Sediminicoccus rosea: one gene and its partners. The protein of the gene in region 1 interacts with the protein of each later gene in a pairwise test. Links are inferred from orthologs where the notes say so. Each region holds a gene or a part of one and is shown in the gene's direction. Other genes may lie near its edges.

Region 1 (2,994 bases):
TCTCCTTGATCATTTCCATGACCTTGGAGACTGCCTCGGGGGAATTCATCGCCATGTCGTCTCTGTCCTGTTGCCTGCGTCCCTGTGGAAATTTCCCCGCGGGCGTTTCCCGCGCGGGCGCCGCATCGCTGGCCAGGGACGCCCCCAGGGCCAGCGTGCAGCGAAACTCGTCCGCGCCCTCCGGGAGGGCGCCGCAACCTCAGACCGCGTCCTCGCCCCGCTCGCCGGTGCGGATGCGGATCACCTCGGCGATGTCCGAGACGAAGATCTTGCCGTCGCCGATGCGGCCGGTGCGGGCGGCGGCCTGGATGGCCTCGACCGCGCGTTCCAGCATGTCATCGGCGCAGATCACCTCGATCTTCACCTTGGGCAGGAAGTCCACGACATATTCGGCGCCGCGATAGAGCTCCGTATGGCCCTTCTGCCGGCCAAAGCCCTTCGCCTCGAGCACCGTCAGGCCCTGAAGGCCGATCTCGTGCAGGGCATCCTTCACCTCGTCGAGCTTGAAGGGCTTGATGATGGCCTCGATCTTTTTCATCGCATCCAACATGTCTGTGCCTGGGCGTATGGCTGGCCCAAGACGTTTCCCGATCGGCTCCGGGCGGCGATGCTTGCCGCCTCCCGTGAAGCCGACTGCCTTTTGCACGCGGCGGGCAACGGGCGCAATCGTGCCCGCATGGGGTTCCGGTCCGGATCCAGGCCAGGAAAGCCTGAATCGGAGGCAGCCTGCCGAGGATCAAGGCAGGTCCGGTCCCCGCGCCTTGCGTGGCCGCGGGGGTGCCCCCATGCTACAGCGCAGGACCTTTTCCCCTTGCCGCCAAGGTTGCCGCCGATGAAGCCGATGAATGAGCTGCTCTCCGCCACGGGAACGACGATCTTCACCGTCATGTCCGCGCTCGCGGTGCAGCATGGCGCGATCAACCTGGGCCAGGGCTTCCCCGATTATGACGGCCCGCCCGACGTGCTGAAGGCGGCTGCCGACGCGCTGATGGATGGCCGCAACCAATACCCGCCGATGACCGGCGTGCCCGAGCTGCGCCAGGCCGTCGCCGCCGCCAACAAGCGCTTCTACGGCATCGAGGTGGACCCCAATGCCGAGGTCGTCGTCACCTCCGGCGCGACCGAGGCGATCACGGCGAGCCTGATGGCCGTGCTGAACCCGGGCGACGAGGTCGTGCTGATCGAGCCGCTCTATGACACCTACGTGCCGACGGTGAAGCTGCTGGGCGCCATCCCGCGCATCGTCCGCCTCAGCCCGCCCAAGTGGGAGCTGCCGCGCGCCGAACTCGCCGCCGCCTTCGGGCCGAAGACCAAGGCCATCCTGTTCAACACGCCGATGAACCCGACGGGCAAGGTGTTCACCGCCGCCGAACTCGCCTTCATCGCCGATCTCGTGACGCGGCATGATTGCTACGCCATCTGCGACGAGGTCTATGAGCACCTGACCTATGATGGCTGGAAGCACATCCCGCTGATGACGCTGCCCGGCATGCGCGAGCGGTCCTTGCGGATCGGCAGCGCGGGCAAGACCTTCAACCTGACCGGCTGGAAGGTGGGCTACGTCACCTGCGACCGCGCCCTGCAGCCCAATGTGGCGAAGGCGCACCAGAACCTGACCTTCACCACGCCGCCCAACCTGCAGCGCGCCGTGGCGGTGGGCCTCGCCAAGGATGACGCCTATTTCGCCTCGCTCGGCGCGGAGCTGGCGGCGCGGCGGGACATCCTGGCGGCTGGCCTCACGGAACTCGGCTTCCATGTTCTGCCGGCCATGGGCAGCTATTTCGTGACGGCCGATATCCGCTCCATCGGCTTCACCGGGGATGACGTGGCCTTCTGCCGCACCCTGACCGAGGAGGCGAAGGTGACGGCGATTCCCGTGACGGCCTTCTACGCCGGCGAGAACCCGCCCAACCACTACGCCCGCTTCGCCTTCTGCAAGAATGAGAGCGTGCTGCGCGAGGCGCTGGCGCGGATCGGCGCCTGGATGCAGGCGCGCCGCGCGGCCCAGCGCGTGGCGGGCTGAAGCCTCGGGGCGGCCCGTCGCGCGGGCCGGGTTGACGCAAACCGCATCGCGGGCCTATCCAGCGCCGCGTGCGGCGGTCGTAGCTCAGGTGGTAGAGCGCCAGGTTGTGGTCTTGGATGTCGCGGGTTCGAGTCCCGTCGATCGCCCCATCTCTTCCCTCATCATGATCATCCCAGGGCCTCGCGCCCATGCGGGGCCGTGAAGTCCAGCTCCGGCCCCACGGGCAGGATGCCGCCCGGGTTCAGCTGCCGGTGGCTGAGGTAGTAGTGCCGGCGGATATGGTCGAAATCCACCGTCGCCGCGACGCCGGGCCATTGGTAGAGCTCCCGCAGCCAGCCCCAGAGGTTGGGATGATCCAGGATGCGGCGACGGTCGCAGCGGAAATGGCCGACATAGACCGCATCGAAGCGCACGAGCGTGGTGAAGAGCCGCCAGTCGGCCTCCGTCACCTGGCCGCCCAGCAGGTAGCGTGAGCGGGACAGCCGCGCCTCCAGCTCGCCCAGCATCTCGAAGAGCGGGCCGATCGCCGCGTCATAGGCGGCCTGGCTGCGGGCGAAGCCCGCCTGGTACACGCCGTTGTTGACGGCCGCGTAGATGCGCGCGTTCAGCGCATCAATCTCCGGGCGCAGCGCCCGAGGGTAGAAATCGCCGGGGCGGGCGCCGATTCCGTCGAAAGCGGAATTGAGCATGCGGATGATCTCGGCGGATTCATTGTTCACGATCCGCCCGCGTGCCTTGTCCCAGAGCACCGGCACAGTGACGCGCCCCGTGTAGCTGGGCTCGGCCGCGCTGTAGAGCTCGTGCAGATGCGCGGCGCCGCGGACGGGGTCGGGCACCACGCCGGGGGCGGGCGAGAAGCCCCAGCCCTGTTCGCCCATCAGCCAATGGGTGACGGAGACGGAGATCATCCCCTCCAGCCCCTTCAGCGTCCGGAAGATCAGCGCGCGATGCGCCCAGGGGCAGGCGAGGGA
Region 2 (2,900 bases), 3.5 Mb from region 1 along the record:
ACTACCAGGACCGCGCCCGCGACGCCGACCTCACGATCAACGTGACCGGCCATCAGTGGTACTGGAACTATCGCTTCCCGGACCATGGCAACTTCGCCTTCGACAGCCGCCCCATCCAGGACGAGGACATCCGCGCCGGCCAGTTCCGCAGCCTGGAAGTGGACGAGCCGCTGGTGGTGCCCGTGGGCCGCACCATCCGCGTCATGACGCAGGGCGTGGACGTGATCCACAGCTTCTTCGTGCCGAGCCTCGGCGTGCAGCGCTACACCATCCCCGGCCGTACGCTGGAGACCTGGATGCGCGCCGACCGCGTGGGCACCTTCTACGGCCAGTGCAACCAGATCTGCGGGGTGAACCACTGGTTCATGCCGATCGTGGTGAAGGCCGTGCCGCAGGCCGAGTTCGACGCCTGGGTGGCGAGCGCCCGCACGCGCTTCGCCCGCCAGGACGATCAGGCCGCTCCCGCCCTTGCGGATGCCGCGGGCGACACCATTCGAATCGCTGCGGCGCGTCAGTGACGCCGGCCGCGCAAGGTTAAGGAAAGGCACCGGGACATGGCACACGCGGATGCGCATGGGCATGACGACCACAAGCCGAGCTTCGTGAATCGCTGGCTGTTCAGCACGAATCACAAGGATATCGGCACCCTCTACATCATCTTCTCGCTGTTCGCCGCGATCATCGGCATCGGCCTCTCCGTGCTGATGCGCATGGAGCTGCAGCAGCCTGGCCTGCAGATCTTCGCCGATGGCCAGATGTGGAACGCCTATGTCTCGGCCCATGGCCTGATCATGGTGTTCTTCGTGATCATGCCGGCGCTGATCGGTGGCTTCGGCAACTGGTTCGTGCCGATCATGATCGGCGCGCCGGACATGGCATTCCCGCGCCTGAACAACATCTCCTTCTGGCTGCTGGTGCCGGCCTTCCTGCTGCTGGGCGGTTCGCTCTTCGTGGGCGGCGGTGCCGGCGCGGGCTGGACGATCTACCCGCCGCTCTCGGACGACACCTACCAGTCGGGCCCCGCCATGGACATGGCGCTCTTCGCCCTGCACCTGGCCGGCGCCTCCTCGATCCTCGGCGCGGCCAACTTCATCACCACCATCTTCAACATGCGTGCCCCGGGCATGACGCTGCACAAGATGCCGCTCTTCGTCTGGTCCATGCTCGTCACCGCCTTCCTGCTGCTGCTGGCGGTGCCGGTGCTGGGTGGCGCGATCACCATGCTGATCACGGACCGCAACTTCGGCACGGCCTTCTTCGACCCGGCCGGCGGTGGTGACCCGGTGCTGTTCCAGCACCTGTTCTGGTTCTTCGGCCACCCCGAAGTGTACATCATGATCCTGCCGGCCTTCGGCATCATCAGCCACGTGATCTCGACCTTCTCCAAGAAGCCGGTCTTCGGCTACCTGGGCATGGCCTACGCGATGGTCGCCATCGGCGTGGTCGGCTTCGTGGTCTGGGCGCACCACATGTACACCTCTGGCATGGACGTGGACACGCGCGCCTACTTCATGGCCGCCACCATGGTCATCGCCGTGCCGACGGGCGTGAAGATCTTCTCCTGGATCGCCACCATGTGGGGCGGCTCGATGAAGTTCGACACGCCGATGCTCTTCGCCATCGGCTTCATCTTCCTCTTCACCATGGGTGGCGTGACGGGCGTCGTGCTGGCCAATGCCGGCATCACGCAGATCCTGCACAACACCTATTACGTGGTGGCGCACTTCCACTACGTGCTGAGCCTGGGTGCGGTGTTCGGCATCTACGCCGGCATCTACTACTGGATCGGCAAGATGTCGGGCCGCCAGTATCCGGAGAAGCTGGGCAAGATCCACTTCTGGCTCACCTTCGTCGGCGTGAACCTGACCTTCTTCCCGATGCACTTCCTGGGCAACCAGGGCATGCCGCGCCGCTATCCGGACTACCCGGACGCCTTCTGGGGCTGGAACCTGGTCGCCTCGCTGGGCGCCTACATCTCGGTGGCCGGCTTCATCTTCTTCTTCTACGTGATGTACGTGACCTTCAAGCGCGGCGCGACCGTCCCCGCCAACTACTGGGGCGAGGGTGCGACCACGCTGGAGTGGCAGGTCAGCAGCCCGCCGCCCTTCCACAGCTTCGACGAGCTGCCGAAGATCCGGTGATCCGGGCGAGGGGGCCTCGGCCCTCTCGATCCCTCGGGCCTGAAACGAAAAACCCTGCCAGCACGCTGGCAGGGTTTCTTGTTTTCGGGGCTCGTCGGCGGCTCAGCCCTTGTCGCCGTAGCCGAAGGGCGCGGCGGGTTCCGCCGCCGTCTCGGTCCAGACGCTCTTGCTCTGGGTATAGGCCATCAGCGCCTCCCGCCCGGAGGAGCGGCCGAAGCCGCTCTGGCCGAAGCCGCCGAAGGGCGACATCACGCTGATCGTCTTGTAGCCATTGATCCAGAAGGTGCCGGCGCGCACCTGCGCGGCGACGCGATGCGCGCGCCCCACATCCCGCGTCCAGACCGCGCCCGCCAGGCCATAGGGCGTGGCATTGGCGAGCGCGATCGCCTCCTCCTCCGTCTCGAAGGTCAGCGCGGCGAGGACGGGGCCGAACACCTCCTCCTGCGCGATCTCCGCCGCGGGCGGGACGCCGTCCAGGATGGTGGGCGCGTAGTAGAAGCCGCCGGTCCCGCGCAGCGCCTCCGGGCAGCCGCCACCGGCCGCGAGCCGCGCGCCTGCCGCCTGCGCCGCGCCCACCATGCCGGTGATGCGCTCCAGCTGGCGGCGGTTGTTGATGGGGCCGATCTGCGTGGCGGGATCGGTCGGCGCCCCCACCGGGATGCGCCCGGCGGCGCGGGCCAGGCGCTCCAGGAAGCGATCCCGCACGCCGCGCTGCACCAGCAGGCGCGATCCCGCGACGCAGCTCTGCCCCGCGCCGCT
Region 3 (4,062 bases), 2.2 Mb from region 1 along the record:
TATGCCTCGGCCGCGGTCAGCATGGGGTTTCAGCTTATTCTCTTCTGGGCCTTCGCCCGCATCCATGGTGCGCGAGAGGGGCTGGTGCCGGAACAGCCCATGCTCACACGCTTCCTGGCCCGCTTCGGGCTGGAACCGGCGCTGCTGACGGCGCTCGGCCTCTTCGTGCTGGGCCTGCTGCTGGGCCTCGCCGCCGTCGCCATCTGGGGGGCGGTCAGCTTCGGCGAGATCGGCGGGCATGGGACCATGCGGCTCGCCATCGCCTCCATGACATGCATGCTGCTCGGGCTTCAGCTGGCCATGGGCGCCTTCTTCATCGCCGTGCTGGACATGGTCCGCGCGCGGCGCTGAAGGGCGTGCAGCTTGGCTGCCAGATGGTAATCTGAGCCATGGCCGAGTCCTTCATCCACCTGCACACCCATTCCGCCTATTCGCTCAGCGAGGGCGCCATCAAGGTGGACAAGCTGCCGGGACTGGCGCTCGCCGCCGGCATGCCGGCGGTGGCGCTGACCGACACGGCCAACCTCTTCGGCGCGCTGGAATTCGCGCAATACGCCTCGGGGAAGGGCGTCCAGCCCATCATGGGCTGCCAGCTCTGGCTCTCCCGCTCGGCCACGGGCGAGGAGCGGCCCGAGGCGCTGCGCGCCGGCGCTGACGCCGTGGTGGCGCTGGCCATGAACGCCCAAGGCCTGGAAAACCTCCAGCGCCTCTCCTCGCTCGGCTGGCTTGGCGAGGATGTCTCGGGCAAGCCCGCCCTTTCGCTCGACCAACTGCTCGCCCACGCGCCTGGCCTCATGCTGCTGACGGGCGGCGACCATGGCCCGCTTTCCCGGCTGCTGGCCGAGGGGCGGCGCGAGGCGGCCGTCCGCCTGCTGAGGGAGCTGGGCGAGGCCTATGACGGGCGCCTCGTCGTCGAGCTGATGCGCCACCACACCGAGCGTCAGCAGGCGCTCGAGCCCGGTCTGCTGCGCCTGGCCGATGAGGCGCGCCTGCCCATCGTCGCCACCAACGACGTCTACTTCGCCGAGGAGAAGACTCATGTGGCGCATGACGCGCTGCTCTGCATCGCCGAGGGCCGCCTTGTGGCGGAGCAGAATCGCCGCCGCGTGACGCCGCATCACTGGTTCAAGCCGGCAGATGCCATGCGCGCCCTCTTCGCCGACCTGCCGGAGGCCTGCGACAACACGCTCGCCATCGCGCGCATGTGCGCCGTCATGGCGGAATCGAAGAAGCCCGAACTGCCCATCTGCCCCAAGGTGCTCCCTGGCCGCACCGAGGCGGAGACGGTGGCCGACATGGCGCGCGAGGGCCTGAAGCGCCGCTTCCCCGAGGGTGTGCCCCCGACCCATGCCGAGCGGCTGGAATACGAACTCGGCGTCATCGAGCAGATGGGCTTCTCCGGCTACTTCCTGATCGTGGCCGACTTCATCCAATGGGCGAAGCAGCAGGGCATCCCGGTGGGGCCTGGCCGCGGCTCGGGCGCGGGTTCGGTCGCCGCCTGGGCGCTTTCCATCACGGATCTCGACCCGCTGCGCTTCGGGCTGCTCTTCGAGCGCTTCCTCAATCCCGAACGCGTCTCGATGCCCGACTTCGACATCGATTTCTGCCAGGACCGGCGCGACGAGGTGATTGATTACGTCCGCCGCGAATACGGCGCGGACCGGGTCGCGCAGATCATCACCTTCGGCAAGCTGCAGGCCAAGGCGGCGGTGCGCGATGTGGGGCGCGTGCTCGGCATGCCCTATGGTCAGGTGGACAAGATCGCGAGCCTGATCCCCAACAACCCGGCCAATCCCGTCAGCCTCGCCGATGCCATCAAGGGCGAGCCCAAGCTGCAGGAGATGCAGGAAAACGACGAAGCCATCGCCAAGCTGCTGGACACGGCCCTGCAGGTGGAGGGGCTCTACCGCAACGCCTCGACCCATGCGGCGGGCGTCGTCATCGGCCGCAAGCCGCTGATCGAGATCACGTCGATCTATCGCGACCCGCGCTCGCCCTCGCTCATCACCCAGTACTCGATGAAATATGTCGAGCAGGCGAGCCTGGTGAAGTTCGACTTCCTGGGCCTCAAGACGCTCACGGTGCTGCAGCGCGCGGTGCAGCTTTTGCACGCGCGCGGCATCGAGGTGGACCTCGACAAGCTGCCGCTGGATGACGAGCGCACCTACGCCATGCTGGCCAAGGGCGATGCGGCCGGCGTGTTCCAGTTCGAAGGCCAGGGGATGCGGGACTGCCTGCGCTCCATGCGCCCCGACCGCTTCGAAGACCTGATCGCCGCCGTCTCGCTCTACCGGCCGGGCCCGATGGAGAACATTCCCGCCTATTGCGCCCGCAAGCATGGCGAGAAATGGGAGGCGCCGCATCCCTCCATCCAGGACATCCTGGGCGAGACCTACGGCATCATGGTCTACCAGGAGCAGGTGATGCAGATCGCCCAGGTCATGGCGGGCTATTCGCTCGGCGGCGCCGACCTGCTGCGCCGCGCCATGGGCAAGAAGGACGCGGCCGCCATGGCGAAGCAGCGCGCCATCTTCTGCGAGGGTGCGGCCAAGAACGGCGTGCCGGCGGAGAAGGCGGGCGAGGTCTTCGACCTCATGGAGAAATTCGCGAATTACGGCTTCAACAAGTCGCACGCGGCGGCCTATGCGCTGGTCGCCTATCACACGGCCTGGCTGAAGGCGAACCATCCGGTCGCCTTCCTCGCCGCCTCCATGTCGCTCGATCTCGACAAGACGGAGAAGCTCGCCTCGCATATGCAGGAGGCGGCGCGGCTCGGGATCAAGGTGCTGCCGCCCGACATCAACCTGAGCGGCGCCGAGTTCACGATTGAGGATCGTGAGGAGGGGCCGGCCATCCGCTTCGCGCTGGCCGCGATCAAGCGTGTGGGCCTCCAGGCCATGCGGGACCTCGTCGCCGCGCGCGACGCGCCCTTCACCAGCATCGCCGATTTCGCGGCGCGGGTGGACCCGAAGCTGCTCAACAAGATGCAGCTGGAAAACCTTGCCAAGGCCGGCGCCTTCGACAGCCTGGAGGGCAACCGCGCCCGCCTCGTGGCCGGTGCCGAGACGGTGCTGCGCCGCGCGCAGGCGACGGCCGAGGACCGCGCGAGCAACCAGATCGGCCTCTTCGGCGAGGTGGAGCAGGGGCCGCCCTTGCTGCGCCTGCCCGACATCCCGGACTGGCCGCAGCTCGACAAGCTGGCCTTTGAGGCGGAGGCGGTGGGCTTCCACCTCTCCGCGCATCCGCTCGACGAATACAAGGGCGCGCTGCGCCGGCTTGGGGCGACACCCTCCGCCCTGATCGGGGACCGCGTGCGCGGCGGTTCCACCCGGCTCAAGCTCGCCGGTACCGTGAATGCGAAAAAGGAGCGCAATACGCGGACCGGCAGCCGGATGGCCTGGATCAGCCTCTCCGACCAGGCGGGCAGCTATGAGGTGACCTTCTTCAGCGAGGTGCTGAACCGCTCCCGCGACATGCTCGAGGAGGGGACGGCGGTGCTGATCACGGCCGACGCCAAGCTGGAGGGCGAGGCGCTGCGCCTGACGGCTCTCGATGTCGAGCGGCTGGACAAGGCAGCGGCCGGCGTGGGCCAGGGGATGCGGATCTTCATCGAAGCCGCGACGGCCGTGCCCGACATCCGCTCCATCCTGGAGCGCGATGGCCGGGGCAAGGGCCGCGTCAGCCTGGTGCCGCGCCTGGCGCCGGGGCAGGAGGTGGAGGTGACGCTGCCGGGCGGCTGGAATGTCTCGCCGCGGATGATGCAGGCGATGAAGCTCGTGCAGGGCGTGGCCAGCGTCGAGGAGGTGTGACGCCGCCCCGCCGCGGCGTCACTCGTCCTTGGTCTTGCCGCCCTTGGCGATCAGCTTGGTCTGTGCCTGCATCCTGTCGATGAAGGCCAGCACCAGGGCGCCGACCACGAAGCACAGGTGGATGACGATGCCCCAGGTCAGCGCGCGGTCATCCAGGCTGTCCACATTCATGAACTTCTGCAGCAGGTAGATCGAGCTGATGGCGATGATGGCGAGCGCCACCTTCAGCTTCAGATTGCCCGGGTCGAGGTTC

Evidence for each region. The genes of interacting proteins can lie anywhere in the genome.
Region 2: the proteins of R9Z33_RS07660 (region 1) and ctaD interact in binary tests that used the Escherichia coli proteins (3 or more experiments, as listed by UniProt). The link is inferred for Sediminicoccus rosea from one-to-one orthologs.
Region 3: the proteins of R9Z33_RS07660 (region 1) and dnaE interact in binary tests that used the Escherichia coli proteins (3 or more experiments, as listed by UniProt). The link is inferred for Sediminicoccus rosea from one-to-one orthologs.

Annotation. Positions count from the first base shown.
Region 1 is NZ_CP137852.1:1,605,129-1,608,122, forward strand. What follows is about bases 1-2,927. They hold R9Z33_RS07660 (aminotransferase), read left to right. Parts: upstream 1-832; coding sequence 833-2,023; downstream 2,024-2,927. Other genes in these bases: glnA (type I glutamate--ammonia ligase), read right to left, coding at 1-55; R9Z33_RS07655 (P-II family nitrogen regulator), read right to left, coding at 200-538; R9Z33_RS07670 (glutathione S-transferase family protein), read right to left, coding at 2,191-2,927. Also shown: more of R9Z33_RS07670, read right to left, coding at 2,928-2,994. UniProt on the Escherichia coli protein: Shows aminotransferase activity with methionine and histidine as substrates, and to a lesser extent also with phenylalanine.
Region 2 is NZ_CP137852.1:5,109,904-5,112,803, reverse strand. The notes cover bases 15-2,847. They hold ctaD (cytochrome c oxidase subunit I), read left to right. Parts: upstream 15-554; coding sequence 555-2,141; downstream 2,142-2,847. Other genes in these bases: R9Z33_RS24635 (aldehyde dehydrogenase family protein), read right to left, coding at 2,244-2,847; coxB (cytochrome c oxidase subunit II), read left to right, coding at 15-518. Outside these bases: more of coxB, read left to right, coding at 1-14; more of R9Z33_RS24635, read right to left, coding at 2,848-2,900. UniProt on the Escherichia coli protein: Cytochrome bo(3) ubiquinol oxidase is the terminal enzyme in the aerobic respiratory chain of E.coli that predominates when cells are grown at high aeration.
Region 3 is NZ_CP137852.1:3,813,962-3,818,023, reverse strand. Bases 15-4,009 are described here. They hold dnaE (DNA polymerase III subunit alpha), read left to right. Parts: upstream 15-389; coding sequence 390-3,809; downstream 3,810-4,009. Other genes in these bases: R9Z33_RS18225 (TIGR00645 family protein), read right to left, coding at 3,828-4,009; R9Z33_RS18235 (glycosyltransferase family 2 protein), read left to right, coding at 15-351. In the rest of the region: more of R9Z33_RS18235, read left to right, coding at 1-14; more of R9Z33_RS18225, read right to left, coding at 4,010-4,062. UniProt on the Escherichia coli protein: DNA polymerase III is a complex, multichain enzyme responsible for most of the replicative synthesis in bacteria. This DNA polymerase also exhibits 3' to 5' exonuclease activity. The alpha chain is the DNA polymerase catalytic subunit.